One region of the Gracilibacillus saliphilus genome, then DNA from elsewhere that is predicted to be linked to it. Evidence: riboswitches for the same ligand, from Rfam matches in the RefSeq annotation. Region 1 holds a riboswitch; the other holds the start of a gene.
What was found. A riboswitch is a leader RNA that binds a small molecule or an ion and turns the genes downstream of it on or off. The one in region 1 is predicted to bind S-adenosylmethionine.
Positions count from the first base shown of each region.

Region 1 (4,432 bases):
ATAAGATCAATTCCTTGTTCTTTTTGCTTTTTTAAGTTGTTAAGTCGTAATTCTTTGGTTTGTGCTTTCAATGATTGTTCACTAATGTCTCCTTGCCAGAATGCTTCGATTGCTTTTTTCCATTCTCTTTTTTCCCCTATCCGTGGATAACCTAAATTGGCACTAAGAATTGTTGTCATTGTGTAAAAACTCCTTTAATCTTATATTTTTGTTACTAACTTAGCTTGCTGATGAACATACTTCGTGAGTTCCACTGTTAACGGATAATGCATAAATGGCGTGATAATATAAATACCATTAAAATAATTCATAGCCGTTGTAATTAACTCCTTGGCAATTTGTATTCCCTCTTGTAAACTGTCTTGGCGGTTATCATGGCGCTGCATTCTTGTTCGTACTTCGTCAGACAGCTTCATGCCTGGCACTTCATGATGAAGAAATTCTGCATTTCGGTGAGAGGTAAGTGGCATGATACCAATGAAAATAGGTTGATCAATATGTTTAGTCAGTCGATGTAATTGGATAATTTGCTCATGGTTGAATATCGGCTGTGTTAAAAAGTAGTCCGCACCATGCTTTATTTTCCGTTCCATCCTTTTTACTGCTTTTTCGAGATTGGCTACATTAGGATTAAATGCGGCAGCTACCTGAAATTGAGTGTTTGTTTTCAGAGAACTACCAGAAAATGAAAGACCTTGATTAGACTGTTTAATCAGTTTTGTTAATTCCAAAGATGTGACATCAAAGACCGATGATGCTCCCGGGAAACCGCCGATACGAGTTGGATCCCCTGTAATAGCTAGAATTTCATGCAGTCCTAATGTATGCAGTCCCATTAGATGGGATTGAAGCCCGATTAAGTTACGGTCACGACATGTCAAGTGGATAAGTGGTGTTGCATGACAACCTGCTTGCTTCATTTTTACAGCCATTGCTAGATTGCTAATACGTGGAGTAGCTAAGGAATTATCTGCTAATGTAATTGCGTCAACCCCAGCATTTTCTAAAGCAAATACACCATTCATGAATGGGGCTGTATCCAAATGTTTTGGTGCGTCTAATTCGACAATAACGGTATGTCGTTTTCGAGCCTTATCTGCAAGTGTTGTTCGTAATGGGGGTTGCTGTTCTGTTGTGTTTTTGGTGAATGTTACTTGCTTGGTTTCTTTTTCCGTAATAGGTTCTAAGTCTGCAACACCATCTTTAAGGGCACGAATGTGTTCCGGTGTTGTACCACAACATCCCCCTATTAACCGGACACCTTGATCACGGAATTCCTTCGCGCATCGTTCAAAATAGTGACTATGCTGGTTGTACACTAGCTTCCCGTTTTGATAAGCTGGAAGACTTGCATTAGGGTATGCTGCCAAAAATGCCTTTTCTAGAAGCGGAACTGATTCTAATGCTTTGATCATATAGTGAGGACCTAAATGACAATTCACTCCTACAACATCCGCCCCAATATTTTCTAGTGTTTGAAGTACTACGGGAAGTTGGATGCCATTTTCCATCACACCGGGTTCATGCATGGATACATTCGCTAGGATAGGCAGATCTGTTTCTTGTCTAGCAATCTCTAAGACTTGTTTGATTTCTTCGAAGTCATAGTATGTTTCTAGTAATATGCCATCCACACCTTCTAGTAATAGTGAAAAGAGTTGTTCTTTAAAGCTGCGGATAATTTCTTTCTTAGAAGCTACTATTTTTTGAACTCCTCTAATTCCACCAATCGTTCCTAACACAAATGCCCGGTCTTTGGCAGCAGTATTGGCAAGTTGAACTGCTTTGGTATTCAATTGATGTACTTGATCTTCTAAACCAAAACGTGCTAATTTGATATAATTTGCCCCGTATGTGTTGGTTTGAATGATTTCTGCTCCAGCATCAAGATAGGTTTGATGAACTTGAAGGATTTCATTGGGATGGGTAGTGTTGTAAGATTCGAAACATCGATCTACGCCATGGGAGTAAAGTAAAGTTCCCATTGCTCCATCAGCGACCATTAACCTGTTTTGCAAATGACTAATTAAGTTGGACATAAAATTTCACCTCTCTTCTGCACAAAATAAAAAATCTCCGGCTATAGAAAGACGGAGATTTATTGGAAAAAGACTCTCATCTTTCAAGCACATCATGCTTGCTGGAATTAGCACCTTGTCAATGAATGACGGTTGCTGAGGCATCGTAGGGCCAGTCCCTCCACCTCTCTGGATAAGAAAAAGCTATTTAGTTAGTAACATTTGTTAGTAGTTTACAACAATGACAAACCAATTTCAAGTACATTTTGAAAATAATGGTATGAGGTGCCCGGGAAAACTTGACGGATCTTATAAGTATGATATGATAAAACTTAGTTGAAAATGATTATCAATAACAAGGAGGGTATCTCCATGAACTTACATCAGCTTATTAAAGAACGTCGATCGATAGCCGTTTATCAAGATAAAGAGGTTTCACAAAGTTTGATCGAAGAACTATTAGAAACAGCTATTTGGGTTCCGAATCATAAAATGACAGAACCATGGCGCTTTGTATTTATTCAAGGAGAGGCTAAAGAAAAACTGGCAAACATTAACCGGCAAGTAGCAATCTCCAAAACAACTAGTAATTCAGATGAAGAATTAAAAATAGTAAGCGATAATGCTTATCATAAAATTATGAATGTACCATTTATCTTTTTTGTCGTTAATACCCTACACCCACAAGAAAAGTTAAGAGAAGAGGATTATGCGTCTTCTAGTTGCTTAATCCAGAACTTTAGTTTACTAGCATGGGAACAAGGGTTAAGTACTTTTTGGAAAACAGGAAAACTGGCCTTCTGTGAAGAAACAGCAGAATTGATTGGTTTAAAAGAAGATGAAAGAGTAGTTGGACAAATTCAGGTAGGTTATCCAGCCAAAAACCTATCTCCAGTTCCGAGAACATCAGTAAAAGAAAGAATCACCGTTATAGAGTAAAACGCATCGGATGCCGTATCCCGATGCGTTTTTTGCTGTAGAACACAGTATTAATAAACTGCGAAGTAACTTAGGATATGGAAAAGAGATATCCCCGGAAGCGCCGATCTGTTCCGAGGAAAAAGGCTTCTCTTCCAGGGAAAAGATCTTCTCTTTCGAGGATAAACGACTATATCCAGGGAAGAGAAGGGCATATCCCCGGAACAGCAAAGGATATCCAGGGAAGGGAAAGAGGTATCCTCGGAAGAGAAAGAGATATCCCCGGAAGAGAAGTCCTGTTAACTTTGTAACTAAGCTACTTCGCAGTTTGTATCTACTGTGTAATATATCATTAAATCTAGAAAGGTGATTGGTTTGGTTTAGGGTAAGTATATCTATTAAATGCAAAAAGAAAAGCCGATGACATATCTCATCGGCCAAAAGAAAAAGGGGCTATCATTTTGTGAGAAAGCAATCTTTGCAGCATTGCTCAATTTGGAACACTTTTAATATATCAAATGAATGAAAAGCTGGTGTTAAGTATTAGTTAAGATCATGTAAAGTTTTTCCTGAATCTACGATAAATCGTTATAATGTAGATAATAGTTTTAGAGGAGGAGTTAACATGAAGACAGTTTCGATTTGTGTAACAAGTGATGTGCATGGTCATATCATGCCAACGAATTATCGCAACAATCAAGAAGAACAGCTCGGTCTAGCAAAAGCAGCTACAATTTTGAAAAAAATAAGAGAGAAAAACCATACAATCTTAATAGATAATGGCGATTTTATTCAAGGAAGTCCATTCACCTATTATTTTGCCAAAAAGCAAGCAGATCAACCTAGTCCTATGATTAAAGTTGCCAACCAACTAAACTATGATCTAGCGGTAATTGGAAATCATGAATTTAATTATGGATTGCCATATTTACAAGAGGCTGTCGAAGCTTCTGACTTTCCTTGGCTCTCCGCTAATATAGTAGATAATAGTACGAATCAACCTTTTTTAGGTAAGCCTTATATCATCAAAGAAACAGCGGGAATACGTATTGCTATATTAGGGTTAACCACACATTACATACCAAATTGGGAGGATCCCAACCATATTAAAAACCTTACTTTTGACGATGCTGTTAAGACTGCAAAAAAATGGGTAGCAAAAATTCGTGAAACAGAAGTACCAGATGTGATGGTTGTCAGTTATCACGGTGGATTAGAACGTGATCCAAAAACAGGTGAACCGACCGAAGAGCTCACAGGAGAAAATCAAGGTTATCAAATTTGTCAGGAAGTAGAAGGAATAGATATCTGTATTACAGGTCATCAACATCGTTATTTAACAGAGAAGATTAATGGAGTAACAGTTGTTCAACCTGGCAATAATGGTCAAGCGATCGCAGAAATAAAGGTAGAATTCGATCAAACGATCCAATCGGTTACATCTACATTGCATCGTTTAGATGAACAGACAGAAGTAGATCGCGAAGTGGAATATA
Region 1 is NZ_WJEB01000002.1:206,879-211,310, forward strand. It holds gene metE (5-methyltetrahydropteroyltriglutamate--homocysteine S-methyltransferase) at 1-179, opposite strand, end outside; gene GHT08_RS05155 (bifunctional homocysteine S-methyltransferase/methylenetetrahydrofolate reductase) at 201-2,039, opposite strand; SAM riboswitch class I at 2,113-2,218, opposite strand; gene GHT08_RS05160 (nitroreductase family protein) at 2,391-2,957, shown strand; gene GHT08_RS05170 (bifunctional metallophosphatase/5'-nucleotidase) at 3,562-4,432, shown strand, end outside.

Region 2 (4,432 bases), on a different contig from region 1:
CAAAATGTTAACTTAGAAGTGAAACCGGGAGAAATTATCGGTTTGCTTGGAACTAGTGGATGTGGGAAAAGTACCTTACTAAGGGCAATATCAGGGCTGGATCCTGAATATGATGGTGAAATTGAAATTAACGGAACCGTATCAAAAGAAATTCATGATACAACAGGCTTTATTTTCCAAGAGCCGAGACTGCTACCATGGTTAAATGTGTTAGATAATGTAACATTCGGATTGACAGGTAGCCGTAAAGATAAGGAAAATAGAGCTATTGAGTATTTAGAAAGTGTAGGTTTAAGGGGAAAAGAAAAGCTTTATCCTCGTGAGTTATCAGGAGGTATGGCACAACGTGTAGCCATTGCGAGAGCACTGGTGACATCGCCAGAAATTCTCCTTTTGGATGAACCGTTTAGTGCATTAGATGCTTTCACAAAAATGCAATTACAAGATTTATTATTAGATGTTTGGAAAAAATATCAATCTACTATTGTATTAGTAACACACGATATAGATGAAGCAACTTATCTATGTGACCGTGTTGTTATTTTAAGAGGGCAACCAGGAGAGGTAGAGAAAGAGATTATGATAGAACAAGAGCGACCAAGGGATCGTGGAAGTGAAGAGTTAGCACATTTAAAATCAGAAATTTTAGAATCTTTAGACTTGAACAAACAGTAACCGGTCTTCAAGGGGGAACATCAAATGACACAGCAGGCAACAACACATATCGCAACTATTAAAGGAGAATATAACCTAAGCAACTATGGCGAAATAAGAGAAAATTTTGATTGGTCAGATGCAAAAGATTTATTATCTGCTGCGAAGACTGGGAAAATTAATGCAGCATATGAAACAATTGATCGTCATGTAGCCGAGGGATATGGTGATAAAATTGCTCTCCATTATATGAATGAGGACGAAAAGCAATCGTATACGTTTAAAGAAGTAAAGGATCAAACTGACCATTATGCTCGCATTTTAAAAGAATATGGGGTAACGAAAGGGGATCGTGTTTTTGTATTTCTCCCTAAAACACCTGAATGCTATATCGCGATCTTAGCAGCTATTAAAGTAGGGGCTATCGCTGGTCCTTTGTTTGAAGCATTTATGGAAGAAGCGGTTAGAGACCGTATCAATGATTGTGCTGGTACTTTACTAATTACTGATCAGGAGTTAGTTAAACGTGTACCGAAAGACGATATTCCTTCACTAGAGTCGATTCTTTTTGTAGAGGATATCGAGAAAGAACCGTTACAACCTGTTGACGGTGATCAGTATGTGGAATGGGTTGACTGGGAGGATGGTTTAATTATTCATTATACTAGTGGTTCTACTGGTAAACCAAAAGGCGTACTACATGCCCATCGTGCAGCACAACATCATATCGTGACAGGAAAATGGGTACTAGATATTAAAGATGATGATGTTTATTGGTGTACGTCTCATCCAGGCTGGGTGACAGGCAGTGTATATGGCTTGTTTGCACCACTATTGAACAGAGCAACCGTTGTGATCCAAGGTGGACGCTTCAGTGCTGAGAATTGGTATTCTTTAATTGAAGAATTAGGAGTAACGATTTGGTATAGTGCACCGACAGCTTTCCGTATGCTTCTGTCAAAAGGGGACCTCTATAAACAATTTGATTTATCATCTGTACGACATGTATTAAGTGTTGGTGAGCCTCTAAACCCTGAAGTAATCCAATGGGCATGGAAGAGCTTAAATGTCCGCATTCACGATACTTGGTGGATGACAGAGACTGGTGGACACTTAATTGTCAACCTTCCAGCTGAAAAAATCAAACCAGGTTCAATGGGCAGACCTTTTCCTGGTGTGCAGGTAGGTATCTTAGATGAAGAAGGTAAGGAGTTGCCTCGAGGTGAAGTAGGTCAACTAGCAGTTCGTACGCCTTGGCCAGGACTAATGAAAGAGATTTGGGGAAACAAAGACAAGTTTAAATCTTATTTTCAATATGAGGGCTGGTATATCTCTGGAGACCTCGCTTTACAAGATGAAGAAGGATATGTCTTTTTCCAAGGTCGTAACGATGACATGATCAACTCTGCCGGTGAGCGTATCGGTCCGTTTGAAGTGGAAAGCAAATTAATTGAACATCCTGCAGTAGAAGAAGCTGGTGTAATAGGTAAACCGGATGAATTACGTGGAGAATTGGTCAAAGCCTTTATTACGTTAAGAGTAGGATATCAACCATCAGATCAATTACTGGAAGACATTCGATTATATGTGAGAAAAAATCTTTCAGCACATGCTGCACCTAGAGAAATTGAAGTAATGGAAGAATTACCAAAAACCAAAATCAGTGGAAAGATTTTAAGAAGGCAATTAAAAGCATTAGAAATCGAAAGAGCTAATAAAATGAAAAACTAAAACATATAGATACTCTTATGAAGAGAGGTGGAGGGACTGGCCCGATGAAACCCGGCAACCTTAAGCAATCCATGCTTAAAAGGTGCTAAATCCTGCAAACTTTAGTTTGAAAAATAAGAGGGAGATAATAGCTTTAGTCTCTCTTGTTTATCAAGAGGGCTTTTTTGTTTCCCTAAATTAATAGGAGGCATATAACATGGTAAAAACAAATGTAAAGGGAAATTTTGTAGCTAGTCTAGAGGAAGTAGCTGAAAAGCAATTATCCGAAACAGCTAAATTATATTTAGATCAAATAACATCCAAGAAAGCAAATGCTACATCATTTATACTTAATAACACTTCACCGTCCAAACTAAAAATCTCTCCACTATTATTAGGTGCAGTAGGTGCGCAGACTTATTTTCACGAAGATGGAGAATTAGCAACTGCAAAAGCTGCCAGTAAGCAAGGTGTTCCTTTTATTGTTAGCAGTCATTCATCCTATAGCATTGAAGAAATTAGTGATGCTGTTCCAGGTAGTGAGCTATGGTTCCAAGCTCATATTTTTCAAGATTTAGAACTTACCAAACATTTTATTCAGCGTGCTGAACTAGCCGGTTATCAGGCAATTATTTTGTCTATATCTAAAGATGAAATTCATTTAAAAGCAGATCAACTAGTGAAAGGAACTACCAACTTTGTTGTTGATCCAATTTTTGCTAAGAAAAATTATGCGAATCAAAGCCCACTAGCAGAACAAGTGGCACAAGAATATCAAAAACGCTATATTAATTGGGAAGAGATTCAATATATAAAACAATTTACAACATTACCGATCTTTGTTTATGGAGACTTGTCATTAGATGATGTTCGTTCAAGTCTGGAACAACAAGTTGATGGGATTATCCTGTCCAATATTAATGAATCTAATTTGGATTTGCTGGAACAGATTAATATTATTGCAAGCGAAAGATTAACCGTTGTCGTTGAAGCAGAAGTGAAGTCGAAAGATGAATTAAACCGCTATTTACAACAAGGTGCTGATGCTATTTCGATCCGAAAGAGTTATATTTACGGATTATCGACATCAGGGGTTTTAGGTGCAGAAGAAGTTATTGCTCAACTATTCACATAATTTTCAGATATCATTGTTTCATAAGTAGTAAAAATGGGATATAGTATAACTATATCCCATTTTTTGATGGAAGGAATGGTTTTTTGTGGCAATACGCAAAACAAAATTAAGAAAAGTAGTCATTATTGGAACAGGCTTAGTCGGTACTAGTTATGCTTATGCGCTATTAAATCAAGGTGTTGTCAATGAATTAGTCCTGATTGATTTGAATCAAGCGAAAGCAGAGGGAGAAGCTCGTGACTTAAATCATGGGATGGCATTTGGAAATCCGATGCGTATCAAAGCAGGAGATTATCAAGAGTGCCATAACGCAGATTTAGTTGTCATTACAGCAGGTGCCAATCAAAAACCGGGTGAAACCAGGTTGGATCTTGTGACGAAGAATGCAAAAATATTTAAAGGTATTGTCGAAAAAGTCATGGATGTTGACTTCCAAGGCATCTTTGTTGTTGCGACCAATCCGGTGGATATATTAACACATTTGACAAGAGAAATTTCAGGCTTGCCGAAGGAGCGCGTCATTGGTTCTGGAACGATCCTGGATACTGCGCGTTTCCGTTATTTATTAGGAGAACACTTTGAAGTCGATCCACGTAATGTACATGCCTATATCATTGGTGAGCACGGTGATTCGGAACTGCCGGTCTGGAGTCATGTACAAATAGGTGGTGTACCTTTAAGTCAATATGCAGGAATCGATAACTTTTATCAAAATCCAGCTATGACAGAGATATTTGAGAACGTTCGAGATGCAGCTTATCATATTATTGAACGAAAAGGAGCAACCTATTACGGTATTGGTCTAGGATTGGTCCGCCTAACAAAAGCGATTTTAAACAACGAAAATGCCATTTTAACTGTTTCCGCAAAATTAGAGGGACAATACGGATTGAATGATCTCTATCTCGGTGTGCCAGTACTGCTAAACGAAAA
Region 2 is NZ_WJEB01000001.1:327,889-332,320, forward strand. It holds gene GHT08_RS01540 (ABC transporter ATP-binding protein) at 1-675, shown strand, start outside; gene acsA (acetate--CoA ligase) at 700-2,385, shown strand; SAM riboswitch class I at 2,398-2,505, shown strand; gene GHT08_RS01550 (alpha-hydroxy-acid oxidizing protein) at 2,582-3,499, shown strand; gene GHT08_RS01555 (L-lactate dehydrogenase) at 3,591-4,432, shown strand, end outside.
Region 2: another riboswitch for S-adenosylmethionine. It lies ahead of GHT08_RS01550 (alpha-hydroxy-acid oxidizing protein); the one in region 1 lies ahead of GHT08_RS05155 (bifunctional homocysteine S-methyltransferase/methylenetetrahydrofolate reductase).